Regions from separate parts of the Pontibacter populi genome, predicted to be linked through region 1. Evidence: riboswitches for the same ligand, from Rfam matches in the RefSeq annotation. Region 1 holds a riboswitch; each other region holds the start of a gene.
The links. Region 1 has a riboswitch for S-adenosylmethionine ahead of ABS362_RS05830 (O-acetylhomoserine aminocarboxypropyltransferase/cysteine synthase family protein). Riboswitches for the same ligand answer to the same signal wherever they lie in the genome.

Region 1 (4,249 bases):
TATAGCCCCTGCCCTACGCACCCAAACCCGAATATGCCGAGCCTGATGTTAGACGGTTTGTTTTTCATAGTATCGTTCATTTATAGTTTCAGTTTGATAGAAATTGCGGACTGCTTGAATCAGTTGCTCAGTTTCCACTAAAAAGCCATCGTGGCCGTAATCAGAATGCAGTAAAGCAAATGCAGAACCTGGCACCTGCTCATGTAAGAACCGTTGTTCCTCTACCGGGAAAAGAAGATCGGTATCTACACCTACAAAAAGTGTTTTAGCTTTTAAATGATGTAGTGCGTTTTCTACTCCTCCCCTGTTGCGGCCGATGTTATGCGAGTCCATGGCTTTGGAGAGTAACCAGTAGGTATAAGCATTAAAGCGTTTTGCCAGCTTTTCGCCCTGGTAAACCTGGTAGCTGGCAGCTCTATAGTTGTCTGTGATGCTATTGCCGGGTTCCTGTTGGTTAAGCTCATAACTGGTATAGTGGCGATACGAAAGCATAGCGATGGCCCTTGCCGTTTTCAACCCTTCCTGGCCTGCTGGTTCACTATAATCGGCCCAGGTCGGGTCCTGGCGGATGGCCATGCGCTGGCTCTCGTTAAAAGCAATTCCCCAGGCAGAATGACGCGCATTAGAAGCCACATGGACCAATCTTTCAAACACGTCCGGCTTCTGTAGCGCCCATTCCAATGCCTGTTGTCCACCCAACGACCCTCCGATCAGCGTGTGCACCTTTTCCAGCTCCAGCTCCTGCCGCATTAGGTCAAAGGCCGCCACAATATCGCGGTTGGTAAGCTGCGGAAAACTATGGTAATAAGGCTGCAGCGTATTGGGGTTAACCGAAAGCGGACCAGTAGAACCATAGCAGCCACCCGGTGTATTGGCGCAAACTATAAACCAGTCTTCGGGGTCGTATAGTTTGCCATCTCCAAACAGGCCGCTCCACCAGTCGGTAAAATCTGAACTGCCGGTAAGGGCATGGCACACCCACACCACGTTGTCGCGTTGCGGGTTTAGTGTACCGTAGGTGGTATAAGCAAGCTGGAAGCCGGGCAACGAGATCCCCGATTCCAGCTTAAACTCCTGCTGATAATGAAAAGTATGTTGTTCTGTGGACATGGAAGTTGTCTTTCTACATTAGAGTTAACCCACCCCTACCCCTCCCGAGAGGGGATTTTCTGCTGTTGCTATAGTTGAATTTATAGTTCTATAGTTAGCGTTGAATTCCATCTGTCCTTTTCGAAGAGAGACTTTTGGGAGTATCCTATTCCCCTCCTCGGAGGGGTTAGGGGTGGGTTTTACTACAGTTTAGTTTAGCACAGGTTCTGCTACTGCATTTTTAACAGCCGCAAAAGCCAGTTCGAAATCTGCTTTTATATCATCAATGTGCTCGATGCCAAGCGATACGCGAAGTAAAGTCGGCTCTACCCCGGCGCCCAGTTGTTCTGCATCTGACAGTTGCTGGTGTGTGGTAGATGCCGGGTGAATGATCAGTGTTTTAGCGTCGCCAACATTAGCCAGGTGGCTTACCAGTTTTAAATTATTCACAAAAGTCTCCGCCTGTTCTCTATCGCCTTTCAGTTTAAAAGATAGCACCCCGCCAAAGCCGCGCTTCAGGTATTTCTTCGCCAGTTCATGGTAATTACTTGATTCCAGCCCCGGGTAGTTCACGCTTTCTACGAGCTCATGTTTTTCCAGCCACTTCGCCAGTGCTAGTGCATTTTGCACCGTTCTTTCCACGCGCAGCGATAATGTTTCCAAACCTTGCAGCAGCAGGAAAGAGTTGAATGGAGAGATGGCAGGACCAAAGTCACGCAAACCTTCTACCCTGGCTCTTATCGCGAAAGCGATATTGCCAAATGGCCCATCTGTCCCGAATACTTCCCAGAAATTAAGTCCGTGGTAGCCTTCTGATGGTTCGGAAAATTGCGGGAATTTGCCGTTGCCCCAGTTAAAGTTTCCGCCATCTACAATTACGCCGCCAATGCTGGTGCCGTGCCCGCCTATCCATTTGGTAGCCGACTCCACCACCACATTTGCACCATGCTCCAGCGGCCTGAACAGGTAACCACCTGCGCCAAAGGTGTTATCCACGACCAATGGCAGGTCATGCTTGCGAGCCAGTGCAGCTATAGTTTCGAAGTCCGGAATATTGAAGCGAGGGTTACCGATCGTTTCCAGGTAAATGGCTTTGGTGTTTTCGTCGATCAGTTTCCCGAAGCTCTCCACGTCATCACTGTCGGCAAAGCGGGCCTCTATACCCAGGCGTTTAAAAGAAACCTTGAACTGGTTATAACTGCCGCCATACAAAAAACTGGTACTCACAAAATTGTCTCCGGCCTGCAGTATGTTGGTAAGTGCAATGAATTGTGCCGCTTGCCCTGAGGCTACCGCAACAGCCGCCACGCCGCCTTCCAGGGCAGCAATGCGTTTTTCAAAAACATCGGTCGTCGGGTTCTGGATGCGAGTGTAAATATTGCCGAATTCCTTCAGGGCGAACAGGTTGGCACCATGGGCCGCATCTTTAAAAGCATAAGAACTTGTCTGGTAGATGGGCACAGCGCGGGAACGGGTAGTTGGATCTATTTCCTGGCCTGCATGTAGTTGTAGCGTTTCAAAATGATGTGTGGTAGACATGATTTTTCTGATTAAAAAGTATGAAATAAGTTGAATTGCGAAAAGAGAAATGAGTGTGCGGATACAGCAGCGGGACTACAGGTATAAACCTGCAGGGGGCTGCGGGGCACAATGGTTCAGGAAGCTAAAGGATTAGCGACAGCAACAACAGGTTTGCATTCGCATGTACCTGAAAGCAAATAAATAAGATACTCCAAGTAGTTGGGCTACCGGATAAAATACAAAACGTTCGAGTGTTGGCTTAATTCCCTTTTTCATGTTCTTATCAATTTATAGTCATCCGAACTTCCGGATTCAGGAATTAGCACCTTTACCATAGGGGTTAGGTTGCTAGCGCTTCTCAGAGCCTGTCTCTCCACGCTTCTTTATAAATCAATAACCGCCAGGGATCATTGACTTGATGATGCAAACTTAGACTACATTTACTCTAAAAACAAAATGCCGGATGAATATTTTATTAAATATTTTTTCAAATACCCAATTTAACACCTGTAATTCAATGTTTTACAACTATAAAAACGAGTCTGAATTCAGCCTGCACCTGAAAAATACACGTTAAAAATGTAGCTTTATAATTCCTGAACATCAGGCTTAGTTAGTTGTTGCTATGGCAGAACATACTACCTAAACATGCTTACATGAAGATTCTTTTAACCGGAGCAAACGGCTATATCGGCAGGCGGCTATTACCTGTTCTCGTGGAGCAACAGCATGAGGTCGTGTGTATGGTGCGCGACCCGCGCCGCTTCGAACTACAGGACACGCTTAAGGATAAAGTACAAATTATTAAAGGCGACCTGTTGCAATCCGAAACACTTACCGCCCTACCCAAAGACATAGATGCCGCTTACTACCTGGTGCATTCCATGGGCGGCCACGGCAACGATTTTGAAAAAGCCGAACATACCTCTGCCGAAAATTTTGTCGCCTACCTTAATAGCACTACAGCTAAACAGATCATCTACCTGAGCGGACTTTCCAATACCACACAGCTGTCAAAGCATTTATCCTCAAGGCGACATGTAGAGGATATCCTGGATCAGGCAAAAGCTTTTTTAACAGTACTTCGGGCCTCTATTATTATTGGTTCCGGCAGCGCTTCTTTCGAGATAATCCGTGACTTGGTAGAGAAATTGCCTGTGATGATAACACCGCGCTGGCTCAACTCCCGCTGCCAGCCCATAGCCATACGGGATGTGATATTTTACCTTACTGCCGTGCTCTCAAACCCCGCCTGTTATGAACAACGACTGGAAATAGGCGGACCCGATGTGCTTACCTACAAGCAAATGCTCGAAAAACTGGCAAAGGTGCGCCACCTGAAACGTTTTATTTTTACAGTTCCGGTCCTCACACCGAAGCTATCTTCTTACTGGCTTTACTTTGTTACCAGCACCAGCTTTTCTATTTCCCGCAGTTTAGTAGAGAGCCTCCGCAACGATACTATAGTTCAGGATAATCGCATCAAACAACTTATTCCGCACCAGAATTTAAACTACGAGGAAGCGCTAAGACTGGCCTATGCTAAAATAGAGCAGAACATGGTGATATCGAGCTGGAAGGATGCCCTGGTGAGTGGCACCATGCGGCTTAACTATATGGATTTTGTACAAATACCCGA
Region 2 (4,249 bases), on a different contig from region 1:
TGGCTAAGGTCTATCTCTTCTGCAGTCCAAAAGCTGGCTTCAGCCTTTTTATACATCTGCCATACCTCATCATGCTGAATCGGGAACAGTACAAAGCGGTTTGGGTTTTCTTGTAATATTGGCTCCATAAGCTACTAAATGTTTTATTGGTTGAAGGGGTAAGCTAATCAGCTTAGAAAACACCCCATATTTACTTTTGTTTTCGACGGGTGCCCGGCAGGTACCCGATAGTATCGTGACTTCAAATATAGAGAATTGAACTTGAAACTAGGGGCTAAAGTTGTTCAATTTATGCACAAATAATTAACTGGCTGATGCTGTGTTATTTGTGTCGAAATCAACACGGTTATGCACATGCGTTATCACATATATTATCATATGATTATATTGGTATTTATCTAAAAGATGTGTTTTAAGTGCAATGTTCAGGCGCTCTATAGTGTTTAAACACGTTATCGTAAGCATAAAGTGAAATAAAAGTCCAAAAAGCATAATTAAATGCCTTGCCCAGGAGGTGACCCACGGAGAAATAAAAAATGCTTTGTGGAAAAGTGTGGAAAAGTATTTTTGATGCAACTGTCTGCCTGTTATATGGTTAAGGCTGTTTTAAAGATGTGCAAAAAGATGTCCCTGATATTTCAACATGGTTATCCACATTGTGTAATTGCTCTCTTTATTTAGATGAACAAATTAAGCAGCAAGCATTTGCAAATTAAATATTAGCGCCGTACTTTTGCAGACTAAATTTTAAACATACATTGAAGCTGATGTACGCAATTGTAGAAATCGCAGGTCAACAGACCAAAGTAGAGAGCGGTAAGTTTATCTACTCTAACAAGCTTTCCGGCAATGAAGGTGACGCCGTTGAGTTCGCCAATGTTCTTCTTACAGATGATAACGGTACACTAACCGTTGGTGCTCCATTCGTAAGCGGTGTTAAAGTGGTTGGTAAAATCCTTGGCAACGTGAGAGGCGAGAAAATCCGCATTTTCAAGAAGAAGAGAAGAAAAGGGTATAGAAAGTCTAGAGGACATCGTTCTGACTATACGAAAGTTCTTATCGAGAGCATTGGTTAAGAGTAAGAGGAAATTATCGTAGAAACTTTCAGGCCCAGGCCTGATTAAATAGTAAACAAAATGGCACACAAAAAAGGAGCTGGTAGTTCTAACAACGGTCGTGAGTCACATTCAAAACGACTAGGTGTTAAGATTTATGGTGGCCAGGAAATTATCGCTGGTAACATCATTGTAAGACAAAGAGGTACTGCACACCACCCAGGCAAAAACGTGGGTATGGGTAAAGACCACACTCTGTTCGCACTTATTGATGGCAAAGTAGAATTTAAGAAAAGCGTTAAGAATCGTTCTTACGTTTCTGTAATTCCTAACGTAGTAGCTGAGGCTTAATACGAAACTTTGCAGATGCAACAGAAAAGGGATGCCGGAAGGTATCCCTTTTTTATTTTGTAAGATGGTGAACTAGAGATTTTTAGTCTCGTATAATAGACTATAAAGAGTTATAGTTAATACAATTAAACTCTTTTAGGAAAAGGACACTTAATGTGTCCTTTTCTGCTTTTCAGACATTCCTGAGCAAGCCTGCAACTATAGTTATATACTAATGAAACATAATTGTGGCTTTTTGCGGATATGTGTAGTAACTTGCAGTTTCTTATCAAGAAAGACCGAGGGAATGGGCCCTGTGACGTCTTAGCAACCTTGACTAAACTTGGTGCTAACTCCCTTCCGGAAGCTCTTGCTGTCCGGAGAAGATAAGATAGACCTCCTTTCTCTGGGTGTCCTTTCTTGATAAGCAGTAGCAGTTTGCAAAGCGAGAAGACGGATACCAACATGAAGAACAACCATCCCATTTACAGTTTATTAAAGGAACGCGTGCTTGTGCTTGATGGCGCAATGGGCACCATGATCCAGCGTTATCAGCTATCAGAAGCCGATTTCCGTGGCGAGCGCTTTAAAGATCACCCATCTGACCTGAAAGGCAACAACGACCTGCTCTCCATTACCCGCCCGGATATCATCAAAGCCATTCATACTGAGTACCTGGAAGCTGGGGCTGATATTATTGAGACCAACACATTCAGTGGTACAACTATAGCTATGGCTGACTATAAGCTGGAGCATATCGTGTATGAACTCAACTATGAGTCGGCTAAAATTGCGCGGGAAGCTGCAGATGAAGTGGAAGCCAAAGATCCTTCGCATAAACGTTTTGTAGCCGGTGCTATCGGCCCGACAAACCGTACCGCTTCGCTTTCCCCGGATGTAAACAACCCTGGCTACCGAGCTATAACATTCGACCAACTGGTAGAGGCTTATTATGAGCAGGTGCGTGGTTTGGTAGATGGCGGCTCTGATCTGTTGCTGGTAGAAACTGTTTTTGATACGCTGAACTGTAAGGCTGCCCTTTTCGCGATACAGCAATTTGTAAATGATGGCGGTAAAGAGCTGCCAATTATGATATCCGGAACTATAACTGATGCCAGTGGCCGCACCTTGTCTGGCCAGACCGTAGAAGCCTTTTACAACTCTATCTCGCATGCGCCTATTCTAAGCATAGGCTTTAACTGTGCCTTAGGGGCGCGACAGCTAAAAACACACATACAGGAGCTTTCCCGCATTTCGGACTGTTACATCAGTGCTTATCCGAACGCCGGCTTGCCGAACGCCTTTGGCGGCTACGACGAAACTGCCCAGCAAATGGGAGCTATAGTTGAGGAATATCTGAAAGAAGGTCTGGTAAATATTTTGGGAGGTTGTTGTGGTACTACGCCAGTACACACCAAAGTAATTGCAGACTTAGTGCGAAAGTATAAACCGCACGTTCCTACCCCGGTTGCCCCACTCCCACGTTACAGCGGCCTCGAGCCCCTAACTATAACCCCCGAAAGCCTTTTTGTGAATGTCGGTGAACGTACCAATGTTACCGGCTCCAAAATGTTCTCCCGCCTTATCGTCAATGGTCAGTTTGAAGAAGCTTTGGCAGTTGCCCGTCAGCAGGTAGAAGGCGGTGCCCAGATCATCGATGTGAACATGGACGAAGGCATGCTTGACTCGGAGCAGGCCATGACAAACTTTCTCAACCTGATCGCCTCTGAACCGGATATTTCCAAACTTCCTATCATGATCGACTCTTCGAAGTGGAGTGTGATTGAGGCTGGATTGAAATGTGTACAAGGCAAATCTATAGTTAACTCCATCTCACTTAAAGAAGGTGAAGAAGCCTTTAAGAAATTAGCCCGTAAAGTGCGCCAGTATGGTGCCGCGGTGGTGGTGATGGCATTTGATGAGCAGGGCCAAGCCGATACCTTGGACCGCAGAAAAGAGATCTGCGAACGCTCTTACCGCATATTGGTTGATGAAGTAGGCTTCCCGCCGCAAGACATTATTTTTGACCCGAACATACTTGCCATTGCTACAGGAATAGAAGAACATAACAACTATGCAGTTGACTATATCGAAGTAGTAAAATGGATAAAAGCCAACCTGCCACATGCGCTTATAAGTGGTGGCGTAAGTAACCTGTCATTCTCGTTTAGGGGTAACGATGCCGTGCGTGAAGCGATGCACACCGTGTTTTTATACTATGCCGTGCAGGCTGGTATGGACATGGGTATTGTGAATGCCGGTATGCTGGGCGTGTACAGCGAAATACCAACCGAACTGCGCGACCTGATAGAAGATGTGATCTTTAACCGCCGCCCGGATGCAACTGAGAAGCTGGTAAACTATGCTGAAACTGTAAAAGGTAAAGGCAAGACTGCCGCTGCCGCTGATACCGCATGGCGCGATGCCCCGGTAAAAGAACGTCTGGAGCATGCATTGGTGCGCGGTATAGTTGATTTTATTGAAGAAGACACTGAGGAAGCCCGTCAGAAAGCTGCCAAAACGCTGGATGTTATTGAAGGTCCGCTGATGGCAGGTATGTCGGTGGTGGGTGATCTGTTCGGTGCCGGTAAGATGTTTTTGCCGCAGGTAGTGAAAAGTGCCCGCGTGATGAAGAAATCGGTGGCGTACCTGTTGCCGTTTATGGAAGCAGAGAAGCTAGCCGGTGATACGTCTAAATCTACAGCCGGGACCATACTTATGGCAACTGTAAAAGGCGACGTACACGATATTGGCAAAAACATTGTGGGTGTGGTGCTGGCTTGTAATAATTATGAAGTAATAGATCTGGGCGTGATGGTGCAGCTAGACAAGATCCTGTCTGAAGCCGAAGCGCATAATGTAGA
Region 3 (4,249 bases), on a different contig from region 1:
CTTCGGGCATCGCGCTGTGCGAATCTCTTTTGCTCGTGCCTCGCAATGCCTGCGGCACCAGATATTCACAAGGCGCTCAACCCAAAGACTGATACGTTTCTCATAGCAACTGCTTTTCTATAGTTTGAACCGGTAAGCTTCGACTTTTATCATGGTCATAGTTCCGTAGGGACAGGTCGCGACCTGTCCGTGGGAGATCGTCAACTATAAAACTATGATTTGAAAATTGGTAAAGGCGGATAATTCCCCTCTTGGGAGGGGCAGGGGTGGGTTAATACTCTCGGGAGAGGTAGGGGTGAATTAAACCTGCAACTATACAAACTCACCGGATGAAATGTGGTACGATCGGCCTTTAGGCAGAACATGTATGATCAGGTTCTCGACACAGAGAGCATCGCCGGAATCTATAGTTCTATAGTTGTTCTCCAGCAGTTTTCGTCCGTCCAATACAATGACCAGCCCGGAGCCGATGGTTTCGATGCAGTTATTTTCTGTTATCAGGATGCCCGTATCTTCGCCAAGCCCAATGCCGATATGGGTCGGATTACTGGCGATGGCTTCTATCAATCTGGGAATGCGACGGCGGTTCACGAAGTGAGTGTCAATGATGATCTTATCCAACAGGTCCAGCCCCGTTGTAAGTTCAACGTTTCCTTTCAGCAGAGGCGCAGTCTCAATGGACCCGTTTATCATAACTCCCGATAACGCCATGGCGCCTGCGCTGGTACCCGATACCAGGAATTTTTCTTCGTGCTGGTAACGTTCCTGTAATATGCGTAGAGCTTCCGAACCGCTAAAAGTAGTAGTAATGCGCTGTTGGTCTCCGCCGGTAAACATTACTGCATGGGTTTGTTTCAGGCGCTCCAGGTATTCGGGTCGGTTGGCATCTTCTGGGGTTTGAATTGGTAAAACACCCACGTTATCACAGCCCAGCAGTAAGAATGCATCCGTATAAACCTTGCCGGCTATTTCGGGATTTATAGTTGCCGTAGTTACCACTTCTATGCGGGTGCCCTGGCCATGCAGCTCATCATGTATCCGTTTCAGAATACCTTCGTCTACAGAATGAGAATGCTCATCTATGGGTACAGGAACCGGCTCATTCCCTTTTCTTTCGTTGCCACCGATAGCCATAATCTTACCTTTTGGGATATTCATAAGCTGCTGTTATTTAACTATAAAACGGTAATCAGAGCCTGACGGTGTAAAGCTTTTACACTATAGTTCAGATGCAGTAACAGTCGGAAAAGTTACTCGACCACTTAAGATGAACTATAGATTTTTGATCATATCGAATAGTTTGCGGGCATCGAGTACGGCGTTTCCTAAAATAGTATTATTAAAGAAAATCCAGACCTGTTTTTCATCCTCCAACCAATCTTTTACCATGTAGGCGTAGCGTTCCAGTTTTTCGTCGGAGTAAGCAGAGGAGTACATTTTTTCGTCGCCGTGCAGGCGCAGATAGGCAATGTTGGTGGTGGTTGCTTCGGTGCCCGGAAAGCGCTTGCCGGCGCTGGCTATAACAGTTGTAATGTCGTAATCACGCAGCAAATCCATCGACTCATCGGTAAACCAAGACACATGGCGGGCCTCCAGGGCAAAAGGCTGGGCTGGATATTTATCGCGGAGCAATCTGTAAAAATCCTCCGCAGTTGGTCTGTCGAACCGGAAACTGCCGGCGATCTGGACAAGCACCGGACCTAACCTGTCGCCCATTAAACTATAGCTGGACATAAATTTATCCAGGGGTGCTTCGGCATCAACAAACTTGCGCTTGTGTGTTATCTCCTGGTTCAGCTTAGGTGCAAATTTAAAGTAAGCGGGTGTGGTAGTCAGCCATTTCTCCACGGTTTTGGCCATGGTAAAGTGGTAAAAGCTGCTGTTTATTTCGGTGCAGTTAAAATTGGTAGCATAGTAGGCCAGCCGGTCTGCCGATTTTAGTTCGGGTGGGTAAAGTACTTCCATCCAGCGGTAACTCCATCCAGACGTGCCCATATTTAAGTTCGGTATCTGTTCCATAAACTATAGTTGTTGCAGCTACCTACGTATGTTGTGCCTGGCTGTTCATCCCTGTTAAGTGCAAACCAGTAAAACATTCACAAACTATAGTTGTTAGGTCATCCTATAACAGGTTTATCATTTAAAGCTTGCAATTTTTGAGGCAGTGGTCTTACCTTTGCAGCATCTTTATCAAGATTTATAAAGAAGAGGGAAGAGAGCAGGCTCCGAGAACCTCTAGCAACCGTCAATAATATTGAAATGGTGCTAACACCTGCCCAGTTTTTGGGAACTATAAATTACTACACATGTACTTACCACACACTCTTTCAGTATTTATTCCGGCTATTTTGCCCGTTACCGCAACGCCTGTTGCTATGGCAAACTGTTGTTGCTGTTGTAGCTAATTCCCACTGATGGCTGCCTTACAGTGTGGCCACACCTTAATATTCATTTCAATTCTTTTATCAAAATGGCATCTGTGGTTAACAGTAAGTTTACTGTGGCTATAGTTCGCTTTTCTTTCAGGTTTAACTTTACAATGGATCAGATTCAAAAGACGGGCGGATTAGCCCTGTTTCCCTTTTTAGTATTCGTATTTATTTTCCTGGGCGCCGGTATTGTGCTCAACGACTTTTATGCTTTGCCCTCGCCGGTTGCTGTAGTATGCGGTATCATAGCAGCATTTCTGATTTTAAAAGGAAACATAAATGCCAAAGTAGATGCCCTGGTGCGCGGTTGCGGCGATTCCCAGATCGTGACCATGTGCGTTATTTACCTGCTGGCCGGCGCTTTTGCGGTGGTTTCTAAAAGCATTGGCGGCGTAGATGCTACCGTAAACCTGGGCTTAAACTATATTCCGGTGCAGTACCTGGCGCTGGGCGTGTTTGTGCTGGCAGCATTCCTGTCTACGGCTACAGGTACGTCGGTGGGAGCTATAGTTGCCCTGGGGCCGATAGTAGTGGGGCTGGCCGAGCAAAGCGATACCTCGATGCCGCTGATGTTGGGTGCATTGCTGGGTGGTTCCATGTTCGGCGATAACCTCTCTTTTATTTCCGATACGACTATAGCGGCTACTCAAACGCAGGAGTGTGAGATGAAAGATAAGTTTAAAGTGAATTTCCTGATAGCGGGTCCGGCTGCGTTTGTTACCATCGGGCTTTTGCTTTTCGCTGGTTTTCAGAACGATGCAACCCAGGCTGTTTTACCTGTAACACGTGAAATTGAGTTTCTGAAGATAGCGCCTTACCTGTTGGTGTTGTTTTTAGCGGTGTATGGGGTAAATGTGTTTGCGGTGCTAATAGCGGGTATTGTGGCTTCGGGCCTGGTTGGTATAGTTGGCGGCGAACTGGATGTGCTGCTTTTCAGCAAAAAAATATACGAAGGCTTTACCAGCATGACCGAGATCTTCCTGCTATCGATGCTGACCGGCGGACTGGCCGAAATGGTGCGGCAGGCGGGTGGTATCCAGTTTCTGCTTAGCAAGGCAAACAAGTTTATCAGTGGCTACCGTTCTTCGCAGGTTGGTGTGGGCTTGCTGGTGAGTGGTGTAAACAGTGCCATAGCCAACAACACGGTTTCTATAGTTATAACCGGGCCTGTAGCCAAAGATATAAGCCAGCGCTACCACATAGACAAACGCAAAACAGCTGCCATACTCGATATTTTTGCCTGCATTGTGCAGGGCCTGCTACCCTACGGCGCACAGATCCTGATCATGCTGAACTTTACAAACGGAGAAGTTTCTTACCTGGAGGTATTGCCTTACGCGTGGTATTTATACTTATTGCTGTTCTTTACCGTGTTGGCTATCCTTACACCTTTTATAGATAAGTTTCTTCAGCAAAAACCTGTTCTGGCAGTAACCAAAGAGGCAGTCGTAAATTAAGCCATGCGGTCGCAGACTATAGTTCAGGTTATGTAGGGCCAACATAAAAGAACCACTCAGGCCATAGTTTAAGTGGTTCTTTTTAATGGTATCGGGTACACTATATTCAGCTATAAACCAGCAACCGGGTTGCCGTCGAACAGCCAGTTAAGTGCCGCTTCTTTAGAGCTGAAAACTTCGAGCTGGGTCTTTAATTTAAACTCCGGCAATTGTTCAATAGTGTTACAAACGCGGGCGCCATCCATCAGAGCAATACTCTCCAGTGTGTTAACTCGCGCAAACTTCAGTAGGTTTGCTTTTGGCAACAAAGGGTAAACAAGTTCTAATATCCAGTTCTGGTCTGCAAACTCCAGGTAATGTATA

Region 2: it holds a riboswitch for S-adenosylmethionine, as region 1 does, so the genes downstream of both, metH (methionine synthase) here and ABS362_RS05830 (O-acetylhomoserine aminocarboxypropyltransferase/cysteine synthase family protein) in region 1, are expected to answer to the same signal.
Region 3: it holds a riboswitch for S-adenosylmethionine, as region 1 does, so the genes downstream of both, ABS362_RS08400 (SLC13 family permease) here and ABS362_RS05830 (O-acetylhomoserine aminocarboxypropyltransferase/cysteine synthase family protein) in region 1, are expected to answer to the same signal.

Annotation. Positions count from the first base shown of each region.
Region 1 covers NZ_JBEOKT010000004.1:184,779-189,027, reverse strand. The annotation lists gene ABS362_RS05840 (homoserine dehydrogenase) at 1-68, opposite strand, end outside; gene metX (homoserine O-acetyltransferase MetX) at 49-1,110, opposite strand; gene ABS362_RS05830 (O-acetylhomoserine aminocarboxypropyltransferase/cysteine synthase family protein) at 1,300-2,628, opposite strand; SAM riboswitch class I at 2,896-3,002, opposite strand; gene ABS362_RS05825 (SDR family oxidoreductase) at 3,267-4,249, shown strand, end outside.
Region 2 covers NZ_JBEOKT010000017.1:46,778-51,026, reverse strand. The annotation lists gene ABS362_RS15795 (ribonucleoside-diphosphate reductase small subunit) at 1-128, opposite strand, end outside; gene rplU (50S ribosomal protein L21) at 768-1,076, shown strand; gene rpmA (50S ribosomal protein L27) at 1,137-1,406, shown strand; SAM riboswitch class I at 1,669-1,778, shown strand; gene metH (methionine synthase) at 1,851-4,249, shown strand, end outside.
Region 3 covers NZ_JBEOKT010000006.1:82,352-86,600, forward strand. The annotation lists gene ABS362_RS08390 (cyanophycinase) at 313-1,158, opposite strand; gene ABS362_RS08395 (DUF72 domain-containing protein) at 1,273-2,019, opposite strand; SAM riboswitch class I at 2,195-2,299, shown strand; gene ABS362_RS08400 (SLC13 family permease) at 2,540-3,886, shown strand; gene ABS362_RS08405 (hypothetical protein) at 3,997-4,249, opposite strand, start outside.